One region of the Shewanella bicestrii genome, then DNA from elsewhere that is predicted to be linked to it. Evidence: predicted binding sites of a transcription regulator. Region 1 holds the regulator's gene; the other holds the start of a gene.
The links. Region 1 encodes MetJ, which represses methionine synthesis genes. Its sites were predicted from a motif close to TAGACGTCTAGACGTCTA; they were not measured.
Positions count from the first base shown of each region.

Region 2: a site for MetJ is predicted at 2,618-2,635, ahead of serA (phosphoglycerate dehydrogenase). Genes of this name have one in related genera too.

Region 1 covers NZ_CP022358.1:588,553-600,679, reverse strand. The annotation lists gene CF168_RS02755 (c-type cytochrome) at 1-396, opposite strand, end outside; gene CF168_RS02750 (DUF2955 domain-containing protein) at 584-1,612, opposite strand; gene CF168_RS02745 (HlyD family secretion protein) at 1,629-2,687, opposite strand; gene slyA (transcriptional regulator SlyA) at 2,696-3,169, opposite strand; gene metF (methylenetetrahydrofolate reductase) at 3,542-4,435, opposite strand; gene CF168_RS02730 (bifunctional aspartate kinase/homoserine dehydrogenase II) at 4,747-7,140, opposite strand; gene metB (cystathionine gamma-synthase) at 7,152-8,315, opposite strand; gene metJ (met regulon transcriptional regulator MetJ) at 8,538-8,852, shown strand; gene CF168_RS02715 (sulfite exporter TauE/SafE family protein) at 8,960-9,703, shown strand; gene nrfD (NrfD/PsrC family molybdoenzyme membrane anchor subunit) at 9,829-10,773, opposite strand; gene CF168_RS02705 (4Fe-4S dicluster domain-containing protein) at 10,776-11,342, opposite strand; gene phsA (thiosulfate reductase PhsA) at 11,355-12,127, opposite strand, start outside.
Region 2 covers NZ_CP022358.1:838,746-850,872, reverse strand. The annotation lists gene CF168_RS03740 (curlin) at 1-734, shown strand, start outside; gene CF168_RS03735 (helix-turn-helix transcriptional regulator) at 930-1,595, opposite strand; gene CF168_RS03730 (DUF2238 domain-containing protein) at 1,961-2,569, opposite strand; gene serA (phosphoglycerate dehydrogenase) at 2,725-3,954, shown strand; gene ygfZ (tRNA-modifying protein YgfZ) at 4,092-5,048, shown strand; gene CF168_RS03715 (response regulator) at 5,097-6,113, opposite strand; gene CF168_RS03710 (PAS domain S-box protein) at 6,176-11,479, opposite strand; gene CF168_RS03705 (alanine/glycine:cation symporter family protein) at 11,631-12,127, opposite strand, start outside.

The sequences.
Region 1 (12,127 bases):
ATCACCTTGATAGGCTAAGCGCGCGGTATCGTCGCTAAAGGTCACCTGCTCACCACGGATCACTGGCTTGACCTCAGTCTTAGGTGATTTGGCGGAGAAGTAACTCGCCACTTGCTCGATGCCATCACCTTGCAATGTCATCGCCATCGGCATCATGGTCGCGTTTTGGCGCACACCTGCCTGAAAATGTTGTAATTGGGTGGTGATGTATTCTTTCGAGAGTCCAGCGAGACGAGGGCCGAGGGGTTCTATGCCCTCGCCTTCGGCGCCGTGACAGGTCACGCAGATTTGTCCTGCTGGCGGGACTGCGGTTGGATTGGCTATGGCTACAGAGGTCAAGGCACAGCCGTAGATCAGCGCGATACCTTTGGCTAATGTTCTAATTTTAATATTCATTTTCTATCCTTGAACATACCTTGAGTAGAACTTAAACGGCTCTAGTGATAGCCAAGTCCTAAACCTAGGTCGTTATAAAGAGATAATTGAGTGGTGCGTTCACACGTTTAGCCCACACTAAACGAGTTTGTACCTTACTCCTCGAATCTCCACTGAACAAGCATTAAAAAAATCTAATATTAAGTTCTTAATAACCAAATCGAGTCGCTTCAAAGCTATTCAATAACTTATGAAGCAGGTAACAGAGGAATAAGGTCGCCACTATCGCCACAAAAATACTGCTCACCCGGTAAAGCGCACTAAAAATCAGGTCGTTACCAGGGGTTAAGTATTGGCCAAACAAAATCCCTAAGGTGGTCATCGCACCAAACCCCACACCTGAGCCACTCGCCTCCTTCACATGGGCCTGCGCAAACAACATAAGCCCAACCCACAGCAGCGGCACAATCAGGATCAGTAATCCGGACCAATCGTAGAGGAAAAGTTGCACCATCACCCCAAACGACACCCCAAGCAGAGTGCCCAGCGCGCGTTTACGGGCATAATCCAGCGCCCCGTTCCAATGCATGGGGAACAGGAGTAACAGCGTGGTCGCCTGTGCCGACATGGAGTCACGCAAATCGAAAATTTGAAACACTAAGAAAGAGAGCGTGGCAATGCTGGCGCCGAGTAAAGCTTCGTGGCGCATACGGTGCGGCGCCTTAGGGCCGGGTTTGTAGGCAGGACGAGGCTCGACATCCGGCCAGAGTGCCGTCATCAGATAGGCGATAACCACAGACAATCCCGTCGCCCAGAAATTACTGAAGATTAAGTCATTGAGATCTGTGCCCGGATAGCTGGCAAAGTGCAGCATTATGCTCAAACTCAGCACGCCATTGGCACCAAACAGAAATAGGCTACCGCGGGACATAGCCGCAAAACGATATAAAAACAGTAAAAAGACAATCGGCGTCATCAATCCGGGGTGGCTACCGAAGAAACCGCCGAGTAAGCCGACTTCAAGCCCCGCCATGGCCGATGATGCCAGCAACTGCCGCATCGCATGGCCACTCATCACAGGGACGAGTCCCAGCAATAACATTGGGGTTACCGTAAAAAACACCCCATTACTCCACCCAAAGAGCTTACACAGGGTAAAGCCAATGGTGCCGCCAGTCGCAATGCGCAAACACTGGCGTAAGTCATTGGTAGTTAAAGGGTTGTGGCGTAACAACATGCGAATAGCCTTGAGATTAATAGATGTAATGGAGCAGGCTAATGACCTTAATCTGCACCTTGGCTAGCAGGCTAAACAGCGTATTGTCAGGCAGTAATTGCACAGTGGCACGCGCACCTGCTGGCAGATTATTCATCGCATCGTCGTCTAACACTAAATGTAGTCTTAAGCGCTGCGCATCACGCACCCAACGGTCCGACTCCTGCGGCGCCGCTAAGCGGCCATTGGCATCAAACTGCCCCGCACTCACACCGGCATCAACACTGCTCACTTGGGCGCGATATAAACGGCCTGGCTCACCATCGAAGGCGATTAATGCTGGATAAGATGCATTAACGCCACGTAAGGTCTTTTCACGAAAGTCGGCAATAATATCTAATTTATCAGAGACTAAGGCGAGCAGCGGCTGGCCTACTGCGGCAAAACTGCCCACTTCGAGTTGCAGGTTGGTCACTACTCCATCTTGGTCGGCACGAATTTGGGTGTAAGACAGGTTCAGCTCCGCTTGCTCTAAGGCATTTTTCGCTTGGCGCACTCTTAGGTTTTCTTCGCCATAGAGGCCACGGCTGACTTTGAGTTTATCGAGACGAGCATTAGCGGCTAACAGATTCGCCTCGGCGGCGTCCGCATCACTATCGGCCTGATCCCGTTGCTGCTGCGACACACCATGGGTGGCATACAGTGCATCTAAACGTTTGGCTTCGCGACGCTTTAATTGAGCCGTCGTAGTACTGGCATTCACTTCCGCCTTGGCGGCTAACAACGAAGCATCTAACTCGGCATTGTCCTGACGCACTTGCTCTAGGGCCAATTTTGCCTGAGACACGGCTAACTCAAAGGGTGCTGGGTCGACTTGAAACAGTAAATCGCCCTTGGCGACCACTTGGTTATTCTTCACATTAATGGTTTGAATCTTGCCGCTGATCTGCGGGGTCACCTTAGTTACCACACGGGTTGCCATGGCCTGTGGGGTCAAGGGCATCATAGCGTCGGCAAACATAAAATAGCCAAACACAGCCACAAAACCGAGCATGGCGATTTTTACGAGGCGGGCAAATTGTTGATCCGGTGTCATCTTATTTCTCACTCAAGAATTTCTGTGCTCTTAGCCAACTTGGCTAAGGCGTTATCACTGATTAGGCTAATGATGCGTTCAAACTCACCAAGCTCGCTGGCGCTGATCCCAGCCAACAACTCTGCGCGCACTTGAATAATCCGCGCTTCGACTTGCTTTAATACATCCTTTCCCGCAGGCGTTAGCGATACGATTCGGGCGCGCTTATCTTTAGTGCAGCAATGACGCTCGACTAAACCTTGCTCCTCAAGCTGCCCTAACGTGCGCATCAAAGAAGCCAATTCAATTTCCAGCGCATCCGCCAACACCTTCTGGCTCACGTTGTCGCCCAGACGCAATAACTTCCACAATGCCGTCCAACGAGGATGAGTTAACCCGAGTGGCGCTAATTCCACATCCGCCACGGTGCGCCATAGTCGGTGCAAGCGGCCTAAATGTTCCGCTAGGGATAACTCCTTTAATCGCTCTAATTCTTTCTGCATCATGCTTACTCATTTACTTAGCCTGCTAAGCATTATACTTAGTTAGCAGGCTAAGTAAATATTCGCCACGAAAAAAAAATCTGTGCACGCTGCCACGAAATCCGCAAAACGGTATGAAACGGCGGTAGTAATATCACTTTGTGTGGGGGAAATAGACGCAGAAGATAGTGGCATTAATCTCATTAACCTATGAGATTAAAAACAATTTTTCCGAATGTAACTTCACTGCAAACCGCACGGGCGGGAGATGAACTCGCGCAACTTTCAATGCGCTTAACGACTCTGCTCTCCCAATTTAAGATTTAGGAATTAGTCACTAGCCAAAAGCAAAACGCCGCTAAATAGCGGCGTTTTTTATGAATGTTTACTGCGTTATACCGCCTTTGGGCGAACCCCTAAGGTATGGCAAATCGCATAGGTCAGCTCGGCGCGGTTAAGGGTGTAGAAGTGGAAATCTTTAACACCTTCGCGGGATAACACTTTAACCATATCGATCGCCACGTTTGCCCCCACCAGCTGACGCGTGCCCGCATCATTCTCTAGGCCATCGAACTGCTTATGCAACCAGCTCGGTAGACTCACATTGGTCATGCCCGCGAAGCGTTTTAACTGGGTAAAGTTAGTCACGGGTAAAATGCCGGGCACGATTTCGACATCAATTCCCGCCGCAACGCAGCGGTCGCGAAAACGCAGGTAAGATTCCACATCGAAGAAAAACTGGGTAATAGCACGGCTCGCACCGGCATCGATTTTACGCTTGAGGTTAATCAAATCGGCCTGAGCATTAGCCGCATCTGGGTGTACTTCTGGGTAAGCGGCAACCGAAATATCAAAGTCGGCCACTGAGCGCAGTAAGCGCACTAAATCCGCCGCAAAGCGAGTCGGTTTCGGGCTGCCCGCTGGTAAATCGCCACGCAGTGCCACTATGTCGCGGATCCCCGATTTCCAGTAATGCTTCGCCAGATCTAACAATTCTTCGTCGCTGGCATCCACTAAGGTTAAATGCGGCGCGGCAACCAGATTGGTTTCTTTTTGAATACGTTCAATCACGCCGTGGGTACGGTCACGCACGCCCGAGTTGGCACCATAGGTCACTGAAACAAACTTAGGATTCAGCGGCTCTAAACGGCGGATAGAGTTCCACAGGATCTGTTCCATTTCGGGGGTTGATGGCGGGAAAAACTCAAAAGAAACATTAATATCGCCATTAAGTTCAGACAAACTTTGGTTTAGCGAATGTGAATGTTGTGCGTGATGAAAAGCCATGTGTATTTCCTCAACCGCCCGAGTGCGACGCTCCATCGCGCTGGTACGACTTATAAATGCAGTAATTTAATCCATATGGACGTTTGGACGTCTATATGTCCATATACTAGAGAAACTGGCCGTTAAGTCAAGCCAAAAAATCCCCCTTTTTGGCATTTTCTTATCCCTCGTTGACCACCTTGATTTTAGTCCTGATCTTCGCCAATATTCATAGACGTAAAGGACTCGAATGAGTCCTTTACGTCTATGAATATTGGCCGAATCAGCTTGAAGATACGGGGGATAAGTTCTTCAAGTGTCTAGGTTTATAACTACTCTTGCAGCAGATCGCGACAGATCTGCGTCAGATCCGATTGCACCGCTGCGGCAGTTACCTCACGGCCCGCACCCGGTCCACGGATAATCAGCGGATTACCTTGGTAGAAAGCAGAGCGGATCACAAACACATTATCCCCAGGCGTGAGGTTAGCGTAGGGATGATTCGCATCAATCCACTGTAATCCCACCTCAGCTTTCAGGGCCGCGCCGCTATTGTCCAAGGAGGCGACATATCTCAGCACTTTGTTTTGCTCCGCCGCTGCGCCGTATTGTTGCTGCAATTCATCATCCAGCTCAGCGATACGGGCAAGGAATTGCTCCAGTGGAATATCCGCCAAATGGGCTGGCACTAGGGAGCGCAGTTCAATATCCTCAAGCTCGATTTCCAGACCGATTTCACGGGCCAAAATCAGCAGCTTGCGCTGCATGTCGCGGCCAGAAAGATCGTCGCGGGGATCGGGTTCAGTAATCCCTAGGCCACGCGCTTCAACCACTAATTCCGAGAAGGGTTTGCTGGTATCGTACTTCTCGAATAACCAACACAGGGTACCAGAGAAAATCCCGCCGACGGCCTCAACCGTATCGCCGCTGTTACGCAGATCGTTTAAGGCGTGCTGGATAGGTAAACCCGCGCCACAGCTGGCGTTATAGCGCCAGAATAGACGGCGATAACCGAGTTGTTCCTTCAGCTCGCGGTAGAACGGCAGCGGGCCAGAACCCGCAAGCTTGTTCGCGCTGACCATATGGATGCCGCGCTCGAAAAACTCTGGGTATTGTAGGGTTAAACTGGCGCTAGCACTGATATCTAATGCAATCAGTTCGTCGCAGTTAAGTTGTTCTAATTGTTCGAATAAGTGCTCATATTGCCAAGGTGTTGCCTCGGCATCGAATTCCTGCTGCCAGTTTTCCAAATCCACAGCCGTAGACTTGATCAGGGCTTTGCTGGAACTCACCAAGCCGACAAGCTCGACACGCGCTTCAAGCTCTTGATTTAACGAGGGAGAAACTGACTTAAACAGCTTCACCCACGCCTCGCCAATATTGCCAACACCCAGCAGCAATACACCAATGCGTTTACGTGGACCAGCGCAGCGGCGATGCACTTTTTGCGTCAGCAGATTAACCTGCGACTGTGGCACTAAGGTCACCAGACTTAAGTCACCACTGAACAAGGGCTTAGCGTCACGGCTCAGTAAACGGGCAAAGCTGCGGCGATAATGCTCGGCATCGGCACTCACAAGCGCCACTAAACCGAGTTCGGTATTAATTTGCAGATCTTTAATGCCGAGGGCTTCGGCCTGCCCATCCAATAACTTTTGTACTTGTTTTTGGTTTTCAGCGGTATAAGCAAGCTCGAGTCGTTGATGCGCCGATACCCAATGGGCCAGTGGCGTTAATCCTGCTTCGACTAATTGCTCGAGCAGACTGGCTACATCGCCCGCGATCTTAAAGCCAAATAACACCACGGCATTGAGGTTAGTCACCACGGGCGCACTCGCCGAGGAGCTGTGGGGCGCAATCAGGGTAAAGTCGGTATGGGAGGCGTAGCTTGAACGTACGGCTAGGCTCACCTCAGTGTTAAACAGCGGCTGCAAAGTGCGCGAATGCAAAACAGGCGAGCCTAGGCGCGCCAAGCGGTCTGCTTCGGCGAGGGACATGCTCTTGAGTAATTTCGCATCGTTGATCTTATTCGGATCGGCGTTAAAGACCCCTTCAACGTCGGTCCAAATGGTCACGCGCTCAATGTCGGCGAGGCTGGCAATTAAGCTGGCGCTAAAGTCAGAGCCATTGCGACCCAATAGCAAGGTATCGCCACGCTCGTTGGCACAGATAAAACCTGTGATCACTAAACGCTCGTTAGGATGCGCCGCCAGTAAGGCTTGCACTTTGGCGCGGGATTCTTGCACACGGATTTGCGGTACGGCGGCCTCGTCGGCCACAAGAATCGAACAGGCATCCACATGGCTTGCGGCCACACCCGATTCACGCAGCAGCGCCGCCATCAGGCGCGCCGACCAACGCTCACCAAAGCTCACCACATGGCTAATTTGGTAATCGTTACGGGAATCTAAAGATAACAGACTGATTAATTGAGCTTTATCCGTGGTTAAACGCTCACGCAGATCCCGCGCTTGCTCATTGGATAACAGCTGCTCAATCAAGCCTTGCTGATAGCTGATAAGGACTTGTAACTCTTCTTGCCATAATTGGTTGCTATCGCGCAGGGACAATAATTTATATAAAAAGTTAGTGGTTTTACCCGCAGCAGACACCACCACCAGATCATCACTATGACCATGGGTTAACAGAATATGGGCGACTCGGCGATAACAATCGGCATCGGCTAAGCTGGAACCACCAAATTTATGTAAGTGACAACGTGCCATCTCGAATTCCTCTACTGACAAGCCGCAACGGCGGCCAATCCTGCTTGAATATCTGCAACTAAGTCGTCGGCATCTTCAATACCAACCGACAAACGTAATAGGGTGTCTTTAATGCCAGCTTCATAACGTGCTTGGGGCTCCATCGCCCTGTGGGTCATAGTCGCGGGCACGGCCACGAGACTCTCAACGCCACCTAAGCTCTCGGCCACGCTAAATAAACTTAAGGCATCTAAAAAGGCGACCACTTCGGCCTCGCCGCCCTTAAGCTCAAAACTCAGCATAGCGCCAAAGCCTTTTTGCTGCTTGGCGGCAATGGCATGGCCGGGATGTTCCGCAAGGCCTGGGTAATACACTTTGCTCACCACAGGGCTGCTCGTCAGCACGTGCACAATACGCTGGGCATTGCTTTGGTGCTCGCGAATGCGCACGGCTAAGGTACGCAGACCCCGCAGGGTTTGATAACTGTCGAAGGCAGACCCAGTTAAACCTAAGGTGTTCGACCACCAATGTAAGGTCTCACCGAGTTGAGGATCTTTGGCGATCACCGCGCCGCCCACCACATCGCTGTGACCATTGATGTACTTAGTGGTGGAGTGGATAACGATATCGGCACCGAGTAACAGCGGTTGCTGCAAAATTGGCGAGAGGAAAGTGTTGTCCACCACCACTAAAGCGCCCACGGCGTGGCTCGCCTTGGCGATAGCTTCGATATCGACGACTCGCAGCAGAGGATTAGAGGGGGTTTCAATCCACACCATCTTAGGTTGCTGGCTAATCGCTTGCTCAAGCGCTTGGCCGTCGGTTTGATCGACCACCAGCAGTTTAAATTGGCCCTTTTTAGCCAAGTTGGTGAATAAACGGTACGAACCGCCGTAGCAATCGTGAGGCACCACCAGCAAGTCATCAGGGCCAAGCAAAGTGGTCACTAAGGTAATGGCCGCCATGCCTGTGCAAGTCACCACACCAGTTGCGCCCTTTTCCAGCTTAGCTAGGGCATCACCTAAGATGCTGCGGGTAGGATTGCCGGAACGGCTGTAATCAAATTCGCGAGGATTTTTATGACCATCGAAGGCGTAATTCGTCGACAGGTAAATTGGCGGCACCACAGCGCCATACTGAGTATCGCTTTCGATACCCTGACGCACTGCTAATGTGGCTAATTGACGTTCGGTCACTAATTTGCCTGCGGTCATCGGGAACTCCTAAGTTCGCAAAGAGATGTCTGGACGTCTAAATGTACCTAAGCCCAGTGGCATCGTCAATAGGCGTTAAGACGTTTAGACGTCTAAACATAAAGAAATCTGTTTGCAATCACTAAGAAATAGTAGCAATAATTTGACTGTTATCTGTAAGGGTTTAAAATCTGCCCCGAATTTAGCGTTATAACAGGTGAGTCAATGACTGAATGGAATGGGGAATACATCAGCCCCTATGCTGAACATGGCAAGAAGAATGAACAAGTAAAGAAAATTACTGTGTCTATTCCGCTCAAAGTGCTAAAAGTCCTCACGGATGAACGTACCCGTCGTCAGGTGAACAACCTGCGCCACGCCACCAATAGCGAACTCTTGTGTGAAGCATTTTTGCATGCCTACACCGGCCAGCCTCTGCCTAATGATGCCGATCTGTCGAAAGATAGCCCAGACAGCATTCCCGCCGAAGCGAAACGGTTGATGGACGAAATGGGGATCGAGTGGGAAGATATGGAATAACGCTCAGGCGTCCATAATCCTGCCGTAACTAATTATTAGGGATCGTTAATGCTCATCTTGCCTGATGGGTTAGAGTAACGATCCCTATTTTGTTTTGATGGAATCCTATGTTCTCCTTGATAGATCCACAAACGCTCGCCATTGCGTCTGTGATTGTGTTTTTAGGTGCCCTCACCCAGAGTCTGATTGGCTTTGGCCTTGCTGTGGTGGCGAGTCCGCTGCTGTATATTGTCGACCCCGAATTAGTGCCCGCCCCCGTGATTGTGATGGGCTTTTCCATCGCCCTACTCACCCTACTGCGTGAGCGTGGCCACTTAGAATTCAACGGCTTGCAATATGCGCTGATTGGTCGCGTGCCCGGAGGCTTTATCGGTGCCAGCCTGTTGCTGTTTGCGCCGCAGCCGATTCTTGGTCTGGCGATTGCTGGCATTGTGGCGGTCGCCGTGGTGCTAAGCCTGTATAAATTCAGCCTGCCAGTGAATAAAGCGACGCTATTTGGCGCAGGTGTGGTATCGGGGATCTTTGGTAATATTGCCGCCATTGGTGGTCCGCCGATGGCGATTTTGTTGGCGGGTAAGGATGCCTCAAAGTTTCGCGCCGCACTGTCGGCCTTCTTTATCTTCAGCTCGACCATAGCGATGGTCATCCTTGGGGTGACGGGCCTGCTCGAAATCAAGCATTTATGGTTATCCCTGATGCTGCTGCCCTCAGTCTTTTTAGGCTATTTAGTGGCGGGTAAACTGGTGGGGAATGTGGATAAGCATAAGACCAAGATGGCAACCTTAGCCCTCTGCGCTATCAGCGCCTTAGTGCTCACGGTGAAATCAGTGATTGAGCTATTGCCGCAATAATTGCCGCAATAATTACCGCAATAGAATCCTGCTTATCGCCCCATAAAAAAAGCACCGTTAATCGGTGCTTTTTGCTTGCTGGGATAGGTGATTTACCCCATAGATATTGCCATTAACCAATGGCACTAACTTAGATAGCTTTGTCCCGCATACACAATAAAGTGTCTCAGTGCTAACACACCAGTTAAGCTGGCGCAGGCCACCATGATCATCGCGCCCTTGCTGTGGCGAGTCGCGGTCGGCAACAGCATAAACAACAGCGGAATACCAAAACCAATCCCGACCACGCCAATCCAGAATACGCTCGCCCACACGCCAGAGGTGAGTGATGCCAGCGCCGCAGCCGCCGCGCCGCCCTTAAAGTACAAGGCACAGAACAACATAAACAGGAACATGATTTCGATGGCCATCACTGGCAACTCTAAGCCATGCATTTTAGCTAAAGTCTTGTCGTGGCTATCGGTCTTGAACATCACCAGCGCCAGCACCGCATTAGCCGCCGCACCCGCCGATAAACCAGAGACTAAGAACAGCGCCGGCAATACCGCAGTGTTCAACATCGGATAAGCATTCATGGCCGAAATTAAGAAGCCAGTATAAGCACCTACGCCAATGGCGAGGATAAACAGCAGAACTTCAATCAGCTTTCTAAAGGGCATCAGCAGCTTAGCGATAGGCACGAAGAAACCTAAGCCCCACTTTGGCAGCTCATCGCGCAGCACAAGAATCGCGTAGGCAAATGCTAAGGGTGAATAAGCCAGTAGTGCTAAAACACCAATCGCCATTACGGACTGGAAGTTATAGTTGATTAAAATCAGCCAAAAATGGAAAGGCTTCGTTAAATCAAACACTAAACATGCCAAGCCTAGGCAAATGGCCACAGGGCCAATAATGGCTGCGGCCTTGAGAATACTCGTCTCCCCCTGCGCTTGATCCTTATTAAACCAACGCAGGCCAATGCCAATCAGCAAACTTCCGGCGGATAAACCCGCCATAAACAGATACACGGCGATGATCCAATGCCAAGTAACGGGATCATATTGCGCCATATCGCCCCAAGTATTGTTCATAATCAAATCCCCCCTCTTTTGGTAGGAACGCGATATACCCTAGGCTGAGTGCCTAAATGGGTCTTATCTTGGTAAGTGATCTTAGTGTTGAGTAGCATAGCGACCTCACTCTGTGGATCGTTGGCATCGCCAAACACTAAGGCATCGGTCGGACACACAGTCACACAGGCAGGCTCTTCACCCCGGGCCAAACGCGTGTCCTTACAGAAGTTGCACTTATCAGCCACTTTGGTTTCTGGATTCATAAAACGTACCTTGTAGGGACACGCCGCCACGCAGTACATACAACCCACACACTTATCGCCATGGATGGAGACAATCCCATCCTCACCCACATAGGCCGCGCCCGTTGGACATACCTTCACACAAGGCGCATCTTCACACTGCTGGCACGATACCCTGTGGTACTTAAAGTGCAGGTGCGGCATCTCGCCGAAGGGGCCCTCTACGCGCACTTGTAAGCGAGTCACACCCTCGGGGACGCCATTTTCACTGCGGCAGGCCACGTTACAGGCTTGGCAGCCGATGCACTTGTTCTCATCGTGCACCATCACATATCTTTTCGTCATTTGAGCCTCCAATTAGCGTTTTGCCAGCGTGACGCCTGTCGTATGAATATTCATGCCACACACAGGGGCTGTTTGATGGGGCAGTAAGTTTCCGCAGTGGATACCTTTACCAGTCGCTCTAACCAACTCTTTGTTTTTAGAGCCAAAGCCCATATAGGCAAATACGGTATCGGGGCGAATGCCCGGGGTGACTAAGGCATGGCCTTCTTCGCTACCCACGCTGCTGGTTAACCGAATCGGGTCACCATTGCTGATCCCTAACTTGCCCGCCGTGACGGGATGCACCCAAATGGCGTTATCCGACATCAGGTTAGCTAACATGGGAATATTGTGAGTCGCGCCATTGGTATGCACGGCGACCTTGCCTTGGATAAAGTACAGCTCGTCGGCTTTCTTCAAATGCACTTCGCGGAACTTAATCACCCCGCGTCCTGGCGCCATTGCCTCGACCTTGGCCGAGGTCAATTCAATCTTGCCGCTTGGGGTTTTAAAGCTGAGCAAACTGCCGTAGGTGCCGTCTTCATCCACGGGTTTGGCATTGGCGTAGGCCTTAGTAAACTCGGCCACCATCTTAGGTTCGCGCAGCATGATGGGCTTACCGAAGCTGACAAAACCTTCATCCTTGATGCGGCGTAGCAGTGCGGTATCGCGATTCACCTGCAGCAGTTGCAGGGTTTCCATGTTGTCCCAAGGGTAAAATTCACTTAGCCCAAGCTTATGGCCAATATCCTTAAAGATTTGCCATGAGGGCTTAGTGTCGCCCAAGGTTTCCACCACCCGTTGGC
Region 2 (12,127 bases), 250 kb from region 1:
CTTACCTGTCAATGACCACGGGTGATGACAACAGCATCGATATCGCTCAAGACGGCAACCGTAACACTGTAGGCGATACTTTAGTTGCCGACATCCAAGGTAACGACAACGATATCACTATCAAACAACGTGGCGACAGCAACGGTGCAGAGTTCCAAGTATGGGGCGATAGCAACGACGTTGACTTAAAACAACGTGGTGATGCTAACTTCGCAACCTTTGGTGCTTACGGTACTGACAACGATTTCGACTTATCTTCTAAGGGTGATAACAACGAACTGGTTGCCTTCGCAACAGGTGAAGACAACAGCATCGAAATCAGCCAAGAAGGTGATACAAACTTCGCTTATGTGGATGCCGTGGGTAACGACAACGAAGTAGATGTTGAGCAAGATGGTGATCAAAACGAGACTATCATCAGTGTAACGGGTAACAACAACGCCGATGTGACTGCACTGCAACACCGTGGTGATTTGAACCTTATCGATTTAATCATCGAAGGTGATGAAAACTCAGCTCAAATCACTCAAGCGGGTAACGGTAACTGGGTAGGTGGCGATAGCGGCACTTCATTCGCTTCAAGCTCATTTGGCGTGCGTGGTGACAACAACAGCCTAATGATTACCCAAACAGGCAATGACAACTTAGTTGTCGGTTCACAAGCTGGCAATAGCAACAGCATCAGCGTTAATCAAAGCGGTGATATGAACGTTGCAACTGTTGTTCAGTACTGATCTTTATCGATAGCCGTCTGCTGTAGACGGCTCAATAAAAACGGGAACATGAATCATGTTCCCGTTTTTATTTGCGTATAAAGTGCAAAAGTGAGTTAGCGCTTGTCGAATCTTGCCGATGTAAATCACCATCCCCGCTCACTCACACCTCACCTCACCTCACCTCACCTCACCTCACCTTAGTAAGCTTAAGGCTTAACTGCAAAACTCAAAATGGGTTTGATAAGTTTGCGCCCAACGTAATAGTTCAACGCGATTGCGAGACTGGGTCTTACGGAAAATAGAGGAAATATGCGCCTTCACCGTATGCTCACTGATGCAGAGTCTATGGGCAATCTCCTTATTGCGCGCCCCACTTGAGACGAACTGAATAATGGTCCTCTCTCTGGAGGTAAGCGCTTGCAACATGGCGACGGTATCGGCGGGCATCTCATTTTGCCCATCCAACTTTTGCACCACACGGCGAAACATCTTACTGAGCAAGGTTCTATCGTACCAAAGCTCGTCGGCCACCATCTTACGCAGCCCCGTTAGCATCAAATCCATCCGCTGATCTGCAAATAACAGACCGCGGATCCCCAGCAGCATGGCTGACTCTTGGTCTAAGGAATTACGCTCGACTTGATACAAAGCGACGGGAACATGTGGCACAAGACGTGACGCTAAGAGTGGGATCCCTTTATTGTCTAAGGCCGCGCCCTTTTGGGCGATTAAACAGAAACTGCGCTGTCCTTTATCTAAATTTAACTCAGAAGCCTGTTTAACAATCCGTGTTTTTAACCCGATAGATTCTGCCAGTATCGCCAAATGGCAAGGCGCTGCCACTTGATGCAGAAAAACTAACTCATTGATAGTACTCAATTTACTCTTCTCCCTGAAAAGTATTTCGTCTTTATTAGTCTAATATTGAACTTAAGCGTGCAAATGCACAAAAATACAATTAATTAACATAGCCCATTTTGACTAGTTACCGCATGAATGCCATCACCCGAATGTACTAAATAATCACTCTTTTTTTATAGTAAGTTCGACTAACAGACCAAGGCTTTATCACTAAACAGTGATTAATCCTGAGGCTTAACGACGGAACAATCAGGTTACACCTTAGTCTATAAAGCTCTCAATCGAAAGTTTAAACAAAAAATTAACAGAAAAAGATGACAATTTGAGGAATAAAAATCCCCTCTAAGGAAGCCTTAGAGGGGATTTTTGGTAAGTGTTTGAGCCTAAGCCTGACCGATAAGTTTTGCGATTTGCTTATCCTGCACACGGGACAAACTGATTAGTGCGACAATGGCCCCAATCAAGGCCAAAAACATATCCGATTGGGTATCCCACACATAACCTTGAGTGCCTAAGAAGGCCTCAGCACCTTCGCCCGTCGCGGCGGCCACCCACCATTCAATCAGTTCGTAGAAGGCGCTGAAGGCCAACACAAAGCAAGTGACGAGAAAGGCACACCAGGCTCCAGGTTTAACGGCTTGATTACGTAACATAATCTCACGGGCTAACATGGCCGGAATAAAACCTTGGGCAAAATGCCCGACCTTGTCGTAGTTGTTACGCTCGGTCCCCATCCACTGGGCAATCGTGTCGAACAGTGGCACTTCGGCATAGGTATAGTGCGCGCCAACAAACAACACACAGCAATGCACTAGCACCAAAAAATACACTAAGGGCGTCAGCGGAAAACGCTTGCGGGTAAAAAAGAGCAAGGGCACGGCCACTAATGCTGGCAGGGCTTCGAGCCACCAAGTGAATGGATCTGCGGGTTTTATCGCCGACCATATTAAAACTGAGAGGTAAATACCGCACCAAATGATTTTGTTATTCAATGTTCCTTCCTCTTATGCGATATTGTTCTAATTCTAGAATATTAACTTTAGCCATCTAGCCCTCCACAGTGAGCAAAAAAAGTGCTACTTTGGAAGGCCAAGGTTGTCAGCATATCACACAGAACTATTTCAATTAATTAGAGGGTACCCATATCATGGCGAAACATTCGCTGGACAAGGATAAGATCAAGATCCTGTTGTTGGAAGGCGTCCACCAATCTGCGGTCGATGTATTTGAACGTGCTGGATACACCAATATCGAGTATCACAAAGCCTCCTTAGGTGATGAAGCCCTGCTCGAGTCCATCAAAGATGCTCACTTTGTTGGTATTCGTTCCCGTACCCAATTAACGGCTGAGGTATTGAAGCGTGCCGAAAAACTGATTGCGATTGGTTGTTTCTGTATCGGTACTAACCAAGTGGATCTGGCGACCGCCGAATTACTCGGTATCCCAGTATTTAACGCACCATTCTCTAATACCCGCAGCGTGGCTGAACTGGTATTAGGCGAAATCATCATGCTGATGCGCGGCATTCCTGAACGTAATGCTATCGCCCACCGTGGTGGCTGGATGAAGACGGCCGCCGGCAGTTACGAAGTCCGTGGCAAAACCTTAGGTGTGATAGGTTATGGTCATATCGGTACACAGCTCGGGATCCTAGCTGAAACCTTAGGCATGCGCGTGGTGTTTTTCGATATCGAAGACAAACTGCCATTAGGCAATGCCCAGCAAATCCATTCGATGGAACAATTACTGGCACAGTCCGATGTGATCAGTTTGCACGTCCCTGAGACGGCGCAAACCAAAGATATGATCAGCACCGCCGAATTTGCCGCCATGCGTAAAGGCAGCATCTTTATCAACGCCTCACGCGGCACTGTGGTCGATATCGATGCCCTAACGGTTGCCCTTAAAGAGCGTCACCTTGCGGGCGCGGCCATCGACGTATTCCCCGTCGAGCCACAATCGAATGATGATGAATTTATCAGCCCATTACGTGGTTTAGATAACGTACTGCTGACTCCGCACGTGGGTGGCAGTACTGCCGAAGCCCAAGAAAACATCGGTATCGAAGTTGCCGGTAAGTTAGCTAAATACTCTGACAACGGTTCGACCGTATCTGCGGTTAACTTCCCTGAAGTGTCGCTGCCAATGCACAAAGGCATTTCGCGCTTACTGCACATTCACCAAAACCGTCCTGGCGTGCTAATCAAAATCAACAAAGCCTTCTCTGAAAAAGGCATCAACATTGCCGCTCAGTACCTGCAAACCACTGCAGAAATCGGTTATGTGGTGATGGAAGTCGATACTCACCAAGCCGAAGAGGCACTGGTTGAACTTAAGGCCATTGAAGGCACACTGCGCACCCGCGTATTGTTCTAATGCTTTAAGCACTCAGCTTGAGTGAATTTATAAGGCGCACATTTCATTCAAGATATGTGCGCCTTATGCTTTTGAGCGCCGCTTAATTCCGCTACAATCTAGCCTCTTGCATCGTCTTCATTTTCAGGATCTCCGCTATGACTATTGCAGTTTCGACACCCACTTGGGATCTGGACGCCTCCATGCATCCACTTGTGCTCGCCAACCTATCCCACCTCGGCCTCATCAAAGTAGTCGGTGAACAGGGGCGCAGTTTTATCCATGGCCAAGTGACTACGGACATTAGCTCACTCGAAGCCAACCAATGGCGCTGGGGCGCACATTGCGATCCTAAGGGTAAGATGATCGCCAGCTTCCGCACCTTTGCTATCCAAGAGGCGCTGTTGATGCTGCTGCCAAGGGAGACTATCGAGGTCGATCTGCCGCAACTGCAAAAATATGCGGTGTTTAGCAAGGCAACCCTGACCAATGCGACGGCAGAGTGGACTTTACTCGGCGTAGCAGGCGAACAAGCAACACAATTTGTGACCCAACACTTTGGGGAAATCACTGAAGAACTGACGCTGGTCGAACATGGCGCCATTTTAAAGGATGCGGATCGTTTTATTCTGGTTCTGCAGCCAGAGGCGGCAACTACCTTAGTGGGCGAGCACACAGTGTTTGATGCCAGCGCTTGGCAAGCCTTAGAAATTACAGCAGGCTACCCTAACCTAGCGCCAAGCCATGCTAATCAATATGTGCCGCAGATGTGTAACCTACAGGCTATCAACGGCATCAGTTTTAACAAAGGCTGCTACATGGGCCAAGAAACTGTGGCTCGGATGAAATACCGTGGCGGTAACAAGCGCGCGCTCTATATTCTCCACGGCACGACTTCCTCAGACATCAATTTGGAAAGTGCTCTCGAGATCGAATTGGAAGATGGCTATCGCAAGGGCGGGCAAATTATTGAGTTCGTACAGCGTGGTAATCAAGTACTGCTCACCGCTGTGCTGGCAAACGATACCGCGAACGATGCCAAGCTGCGCTTTGCCGACGATGAGCAATCCAGCTTACACATTAAAGCATTACCCTACTCGCTCGAAGAAGCCTAGCTTCTAAACGAGTCGTATTGAAAAAGGCGCCCTAGGCGCCTTTTGCTTTTAATGCTCGATATAAGTATCTCGAATCGCCACCACCTCGGGCAGAATTTGCTTAAATTCCTCCACCAGCTTAGGGTCAAAGTGTTTGCCCGCTTGGCTTTCGAGTAACTCGACCGTGGCTTCGATTGTCCAAGGCTCCTTATAAGGACGGCGCGAAGTCAGGGCGTCGAAGACATCCGCAATCGCCACAATCCGGCCTTCAATCGGAATATTTTCCCCTGACAAACCATTAGGATAACCAGAACCGTCCCATTTCTCATGGTGGGTCAAGGCGATGCGCCGCGCCATTTGCAGCAGTGGATCGCCATGTTCGCCAATGATCTCTGCACCAATGGCAGCATGTTGTTGCATGATTTCCCACTCATCGGCATCAAGCTTACCGGGCTTTTTCAGCACCGCATCGGGCGTGCCGATTTTCCCTATGTCATGCATGGGCGCCGCGTTATACAACAGCTCGCAGAAGGTGCTAGGCAAGCCCAGTTTAACGGCCAGCATCCGTGCATAGTGGCTCATACGCACAACGTGCAGGCCCGTTTCGTTGTCTTTGTATTCGGCGGCGCGACCTAAGCGGCGGATAATTTCGAAGCGAGTTTCTTCTAGCTCTTGGGTGCGTTCTTTGACTTGTTGTTCTAGCAGGCGTTTTTGATCGTATAGCGCCAGATGGGTTCGCACCCGTGCTTTTACCACGGGAGCACTCACAGGCTTAGTGATGTAATCGACGGCGCCGAGTTCAAACCCTTGAGTCTCGTCGGCCACCTCAGACAAGGCGGTCACAAAAATCACCGGAATATGGCAAGTTAAAGGCTCCTGCTTAAGCAGCTTACAGACTTCATAGCCGTTCATGCCAGGCATCATTACGTCGAGTAAAATCAAATCCGGCAGGGTTTTGGCGACAAGGGCGAGCGCTCTTGGTCCATCAATCGCCACCTTGACCTTATAATCCTCACCGAGTATGCCCACTAAAATATCGATATTTTCCGGTGTATCATCGACGACCAATATTGTTGCCTTATCCATCAACACTTTCACCTTATCCTGTGGCTTATCAATGGCCAATACCGCACTCTCTTGACCGGTTTTTAGGTTAATTCCGCAAGCACTTCATCAATCAAATCCACTGCTTCATCAAACTGATACTGATTAATCATAGTCAGGGCTGGGCTGAGCTGCAGCCATAACTTGCTACTCACCTGAGGTTTTAACGCATCGATTTGCGCCACCGCATCTGAGTCAGCATCCTCTAGGCTTTGTCGCAGCTGTTTTAAGGCGGTGACTAGCGCCTCTGGCGAGAGTTGTTCGCTCGTCGATGTAGTCGACTCCTCAAACTGCGGCTTGACCCGCTCAATGGCATCACAAATCGACGCCACTAGCGCTTGGATTTGGTCTAACTCAGTTTGGTATTCGCTCTTCTCACTTAAGTGCAACTCTAGTTGGCGGGCTAATTCCACCAGCTTGCTAGAGCTTAAGTTACCCGCGAGCCCCTTCAAGGTATGCGCCATCCGCACGGCATCGTCACGTTTGTCATTGGCGAGCGCTTTATTGATGAGATCCACCACATTACGCTGACTGGTAACGAAACGATCGAAGCTCCTTTGATACAAACGGGTAGAGTTTTGAACTAATTGTAAGCCCCTATCGATATCCAGCTCAGGATGCTCGGGCCATTTCACCACAGATTCAGAATCTAAGTTGATCGGTTTAACTGGAATATCAACCAGTTGACTCGGTTCTGTGTTATCGACCAGCGACGCGCTGCCACCTAAGTATTTCAACAGGGTTTGATACAGTAGGTTGACCTCAATCGGCTTAGCGATATGGTCGTTCATCCCCGCTCTTAAACACATTTCCTTATCGCCAGCCATCGCATTTGCTGTCATCGCGACCACGGGCAGCTCGGTGAGTTCGGGCCGCTTTCTAAGAGCCTGCGTGGCCTGATAACCGTCCATCACTGGCATTTGGCAGTCCATCAACACCAGATCGAAGCTCTGCTGCTCCAGCTTATCGAGCGCTATCTGGCCGTTAGTGGCAATGGATAAGATAATCCCCACCTGCTCTAAAAACTCGGTGGCCACCTCAAGGTTCATCTCATTGTCTTCAACCAAGAGGATGCGCTTACCCTTAAGCGGCAATAACAGTTTAGGATCGATGCTCTCGCTCTGGCGTCTCACGGGGAGAACTCCCGCCCGACCGAGGGAATTTATAATGCCGTCGAGCAACCTAGATGCACTAATGGGTTTACTGATATATCCGGCCAAGCCAAGTTCTTCAATTTGGCTTAAGAAGTCTTGGTTTGCATGGGCCGACACCATCAAGATCCGCGGTGCCTTCTTCGCCTGTTGCTTGATTTGTTTAGCCGTTTCTATGCCATCGAGGTTCGGCATCTTCCAGTCGATTAAGGCAACGGCATATTCCTGCTGAATACAGCGGGTCACAGCCTCTTCGCCGGAGCGCACAGTATCCACCCTAAAGCCCATGCTTTCTAAGGTGGTGCGCATAATGTCGCGGGCGGTGGCATTGTCATCGGCAACCAGAATCGGCATGCCTTCAAGCTCTTGGGCGACCGTTAGCTTTTGACCGCTGGAAATCTGCAACTTAACGGTAAAATAGAAGGTACTGCCGTGGCCGAACTGACTTTCAACCCCAATGGTGCCGCCCATCAGTTCGACGAGCTGTTTACAAATCGCCAACCCTAAGCCCGTACCGCCGTACTTGCGTGTTGTAGAGGTATCGGCCTGACTGAAGGATTTAAACAGTTTGGCCTGCTGATCTGCGGTTAAACCAATACCGCTGTCGCGCACACTAAAGCGCAGCACCACATCGTCATTTTGCTGCTCAACCAAGTTGAGCGATAACAAGACTTCACCGCGCTCGGTAAACTTAATCGCGTTGTTCATCAAGTTGATCAGCACTTGCCCTAAACGCAGCGAGTCACCAAATAAGTGCCTAGGCACATTGGGCGCCACCGCAAACAGCAGTTCAAGCTGTTTATGGGCCGCCTTCTCGGAGAACATATCGCTGAGATCTTCGAGCATAGTATCGAGCTGGAAGGGCACAGATTCGATATCTAACTTGCCGGCTTCAATTTTAGAGAAGTCGAGGATGTCGTTAATGATGGAGAGTAAGGATTTTGAGGCGCGCTCAATTTTCTCCACATAGTTCTTCTGCTTCTTATCCAGCGCTGTCTGCAAACAAAGTTGCGACATACCGATAATGGCATTCATCGGCGTGCGGATTTCATGGGACATATTCGCGAGGAAATCGCCCTTAGCCTTACTCGCCGCATCCGCCTCCTCTTTCGCCACTAACAGTTCGTCAGATAAGAGTTTCAGCTCTGTCATATCGACCATACTGACCACGGCCGATTCGAACTGCTTCTGGCTATCAAACAGTGCCGACACATTGACCGTCATCCACAGTGGCTCACCATTGGGGCGAATAAAGCTACGTTCACCGCGATAGTGGTCGACTTTACCTTCGGCCAATTCTCTAAACTGAGCCTTAGCGGTTTCTTTATCCTGCAGGCTCAAGACATCGAAAATTGGCACACCGCAGAGTGACTCACGGGTCTGGCCCATGTCTTCGCAATATTGGTCGTTACAGTCGAGGATCACGCCTTTGGCATCGACGTTCACAATGCCAATGGTCGAGCCATCAAATAGCGCCTTAAAGTGCGCCTCGCTAACTGCCAACTCTTCTTCAATGGCTTTACGCTCGGTAATATCCATCACGTAGCCATTCCAAATAATGGCGCCATCATCGTTGTAGTGACCGCTCGCTCCCGCCTCCATCCAGCGAATACTGCCGTTAGGATGGCGATAACGGAACTCACGCACCCATTGCAACTTGTCCTCACTCTTACCCGCTAAGGCACGCACCACCTCGGGGCGTTCCTCATCAAAAATCCGCTCGGCAATGATATTAAAGTCTTTCAGTAAATCTTCGCGGTGTAAGCCCAGCATATGGAATGCCGCGCCGGAGAGGAAAGTAAAGGTATGATCCGCAGGAGAAACCCAGCGCAACTGATACACAGTACAAGGGATAGATTCGGTAATATTGGTGAGTTGCAGGCGCGACGCCTCAAGCTCAACCATGGCCAGTTTGCTCTCGGTGATATCGTCAATACTGCCGTCAAACCACAGTGGGAATCCTTCTTCGGTATAACTCGCCTTGCCCTTTTCATGCACCCAGCGAATGCTGCCGTCACGGTGGCGAATACGGTATTCCACCTCAAAGGTTTCCTGCTGCGCCAGCGCCCTATCGATATGTTGATGGCATAGCTCACGATCTTCTTCCAAGATCAGCGAGGCAAAGGTGCGTTGACGGTTTTCAATAAACTGGCTCGCCGCAAACCCCGTAATATCGGCAATGTTGTCACTGACATATTCCATCACCCAGACATCGCCGATGCGCGTACGATAGACGGCGCCAGGAATATTGGTCACTAGGCCGCGGAACCTTAGTTCACTGTCACGGATTTTTTGCTCTACGGCTAATTTCTGGGTCATATCCCGAATCGATGCCGCCACTTGTCTGCGACCTTCATGATCGGCAGGTAAAATACTCAAGGCGATTTCGGCGACAAACTCCCCGCCATCGGCTTTAAGCGCCCGCACATGGCGCGCATTGGCCATGGGGCGATCGCGGCCTTCACGCAAAAATTGCAGGCGGTCGCGGGCATGGTTGCTGCGCATGGCTTCAGGCAAGAGTGACTCCACCTGTAGCCCTAACATGCTGTTGGCATCGTAACCAAAGAGAATTTGGCAGCGGGTATTAGTGAATACAATTGAGCCCATCTGCTCGACGATCAGCATCGCCTCTGGCGCCGCTTCGAGTACGGCATTAGACCAAGTGGCAGCGGAGAACTGTTCGGTCACATCGGTGAATAACATCTCCACCGACATCAGCTCGCCCGTATCCGAAACCAAGGGCAGCATAAAGAGGTCGAGCATACGTGGGTGGCCACTCGCGTCGAGCAGCTCGACTTGATGGGAAGGAACGTTCTCCCCCTTCAGGGCTAAATCCGTGTATTCCCAGTTTTTTTCATTTAATGGATTGGCGGTAAACAGTCTTTGATACTTACGTTTGAGTAGCTCAGGTGACATGCCCAAGACCTTAGTGACGCCCTCACTCACCTGCGCCAGCTGCCCTGAAGGGTCGAGCGAGCAATAGAAGGACTTATCACTCATGCCATCGATCAGCCGCGCGAAACGGTTACCGCGGGAGTCTAAAATCGCCTGTTCACGCTCGCCGAGGAGTTCCGCCATCTGGTTAAAGGTGCTGCTTAAGGTGACTATCTCACTCACCGCACCTTTGGGGATCGCTAATTGCTGGGCTTTACCCTGACCGAAGGCCAAAATGCCCGACTCCAGCGCCTCAAGCGGCCGAGTCAAACGTTTAGCGGCGATGTAGCAAGTGAGTAATAACAATAGAGTTAATAAACTAAGGTTAAGCACCACGGACGCCACATCATCCAGCAGCGTTGCAAACAGCTGATGTTCGGGCACCATGACAATGACGCGCCATTTGAGCTTAGCGACTGAGGCAACACTGGCGAGATACACAGTGCTCTTATCATCGATAAAGCGCGCCTGTCCGTTTAACCCCTTATCTAATAATGTCCAAAAGTCACTGTTTCGACGGGTATTTCTATCGAGCCATTCGGCGGAGGTCACGGCGAGCACTTTCTCTTTATCGCTGTGGAAGATCAGCCGCCCTTGATCATCGAGTACCACTAATTGGCTTGGCTGCACACCAAGTTGTTCAGGCAATTTATCGAGCGCCAAATCGACGGTCGCCACCCCAAAGTAATCATTTTCAGGGCCAAAAGGCACCGAATAAGTCACCATCAAAGTGTTTCCCGCGCCCTCATCAAAATAAGCCTTAGACCAATAGCCTCCGGGTTGATTAATGGCCTTTGACCACCAATCCCAGGAGCCATCGGTATAGTCATAACCCTCGGCGCCAATATCTAGATAATGGAAGTTGTTGCCATCGCGGTAAACATAGGGGGAAAAGAGTTTTTTATCGGGGAAGGTATAAGGTTTAAACGCAACGGCTGAGCCATAAAAATCGGGATTGCGTTCGATGCGATTAGTGAGTACCCGTTTGATTTTCTCACTATCATTAATGCCCTCCTTATTGGAGATAAACCCAATAAAATCGGCAACACCTTGCGTATTGGCCTGCGCATGTTCGATTAGCAACTGTAGGCGATAGGCGGAATGATTCGACTCCTGGGCTAAGGAATCGTATAGCTTTCGCTCGGCAGAAAGATAATTAAACCAAGCATTAATGCCGTAAACGGCCGTCATGATAAGAATTAAAGGCAGCGCAATATGGGATAGAATTTTGCTGCGGAAGGTACGAAGTTTACTTTTATCCATGGCGTCGCCTCAAAGCCCCCGTTTTTAATCCACCCATTTTTGGGTAACCCTTATAAAGTAAACGAAGAACCCCTTATAAAGTAAACGAAGAACCTTGTGGCGACAATCTTAAAGTTAAAATAATGTGAACTAATATATTGTTTTCACAACATTAATAAATTGGGTCTAATGTACGGTTTGAGAGTGTCCGAACAAAATAGCTTTGGGTTTCGGCAATAATGACGTGCCTTAATCCAATAATGGCAATCAAGTTAGGGATCGCCATTAAACCATTTACCGTATCGGCCAATAACCAGATCACATCCAGCTTGATAAAGGCGCCGACCGCAATCAGGCCTAAAAACAGCATTTGATAGGCACGCAGCCCACGTTCGCCCACTAAGTAATACCAGCAGCGCTCGCCATAGTAGTGCCAACCTAAAATGGTGGTGAATGCAAAACAGACTAAGGCGATGGTCACTAAATACTGACCGATAGCCGCCGAACCGCCTAAGCTAAAGGCCGCGCTGGTCATGGCTGCGCCGGCGGTATCGCCGCTCCAGACACCCGTAATAATCAGTACCAGTCCCGTGATAGTACAGATGATAATGGTATCGAAAAAGGTGCCCGTCATACTGACTAAACCCTGCTCGACCGGCTCATTGGTTT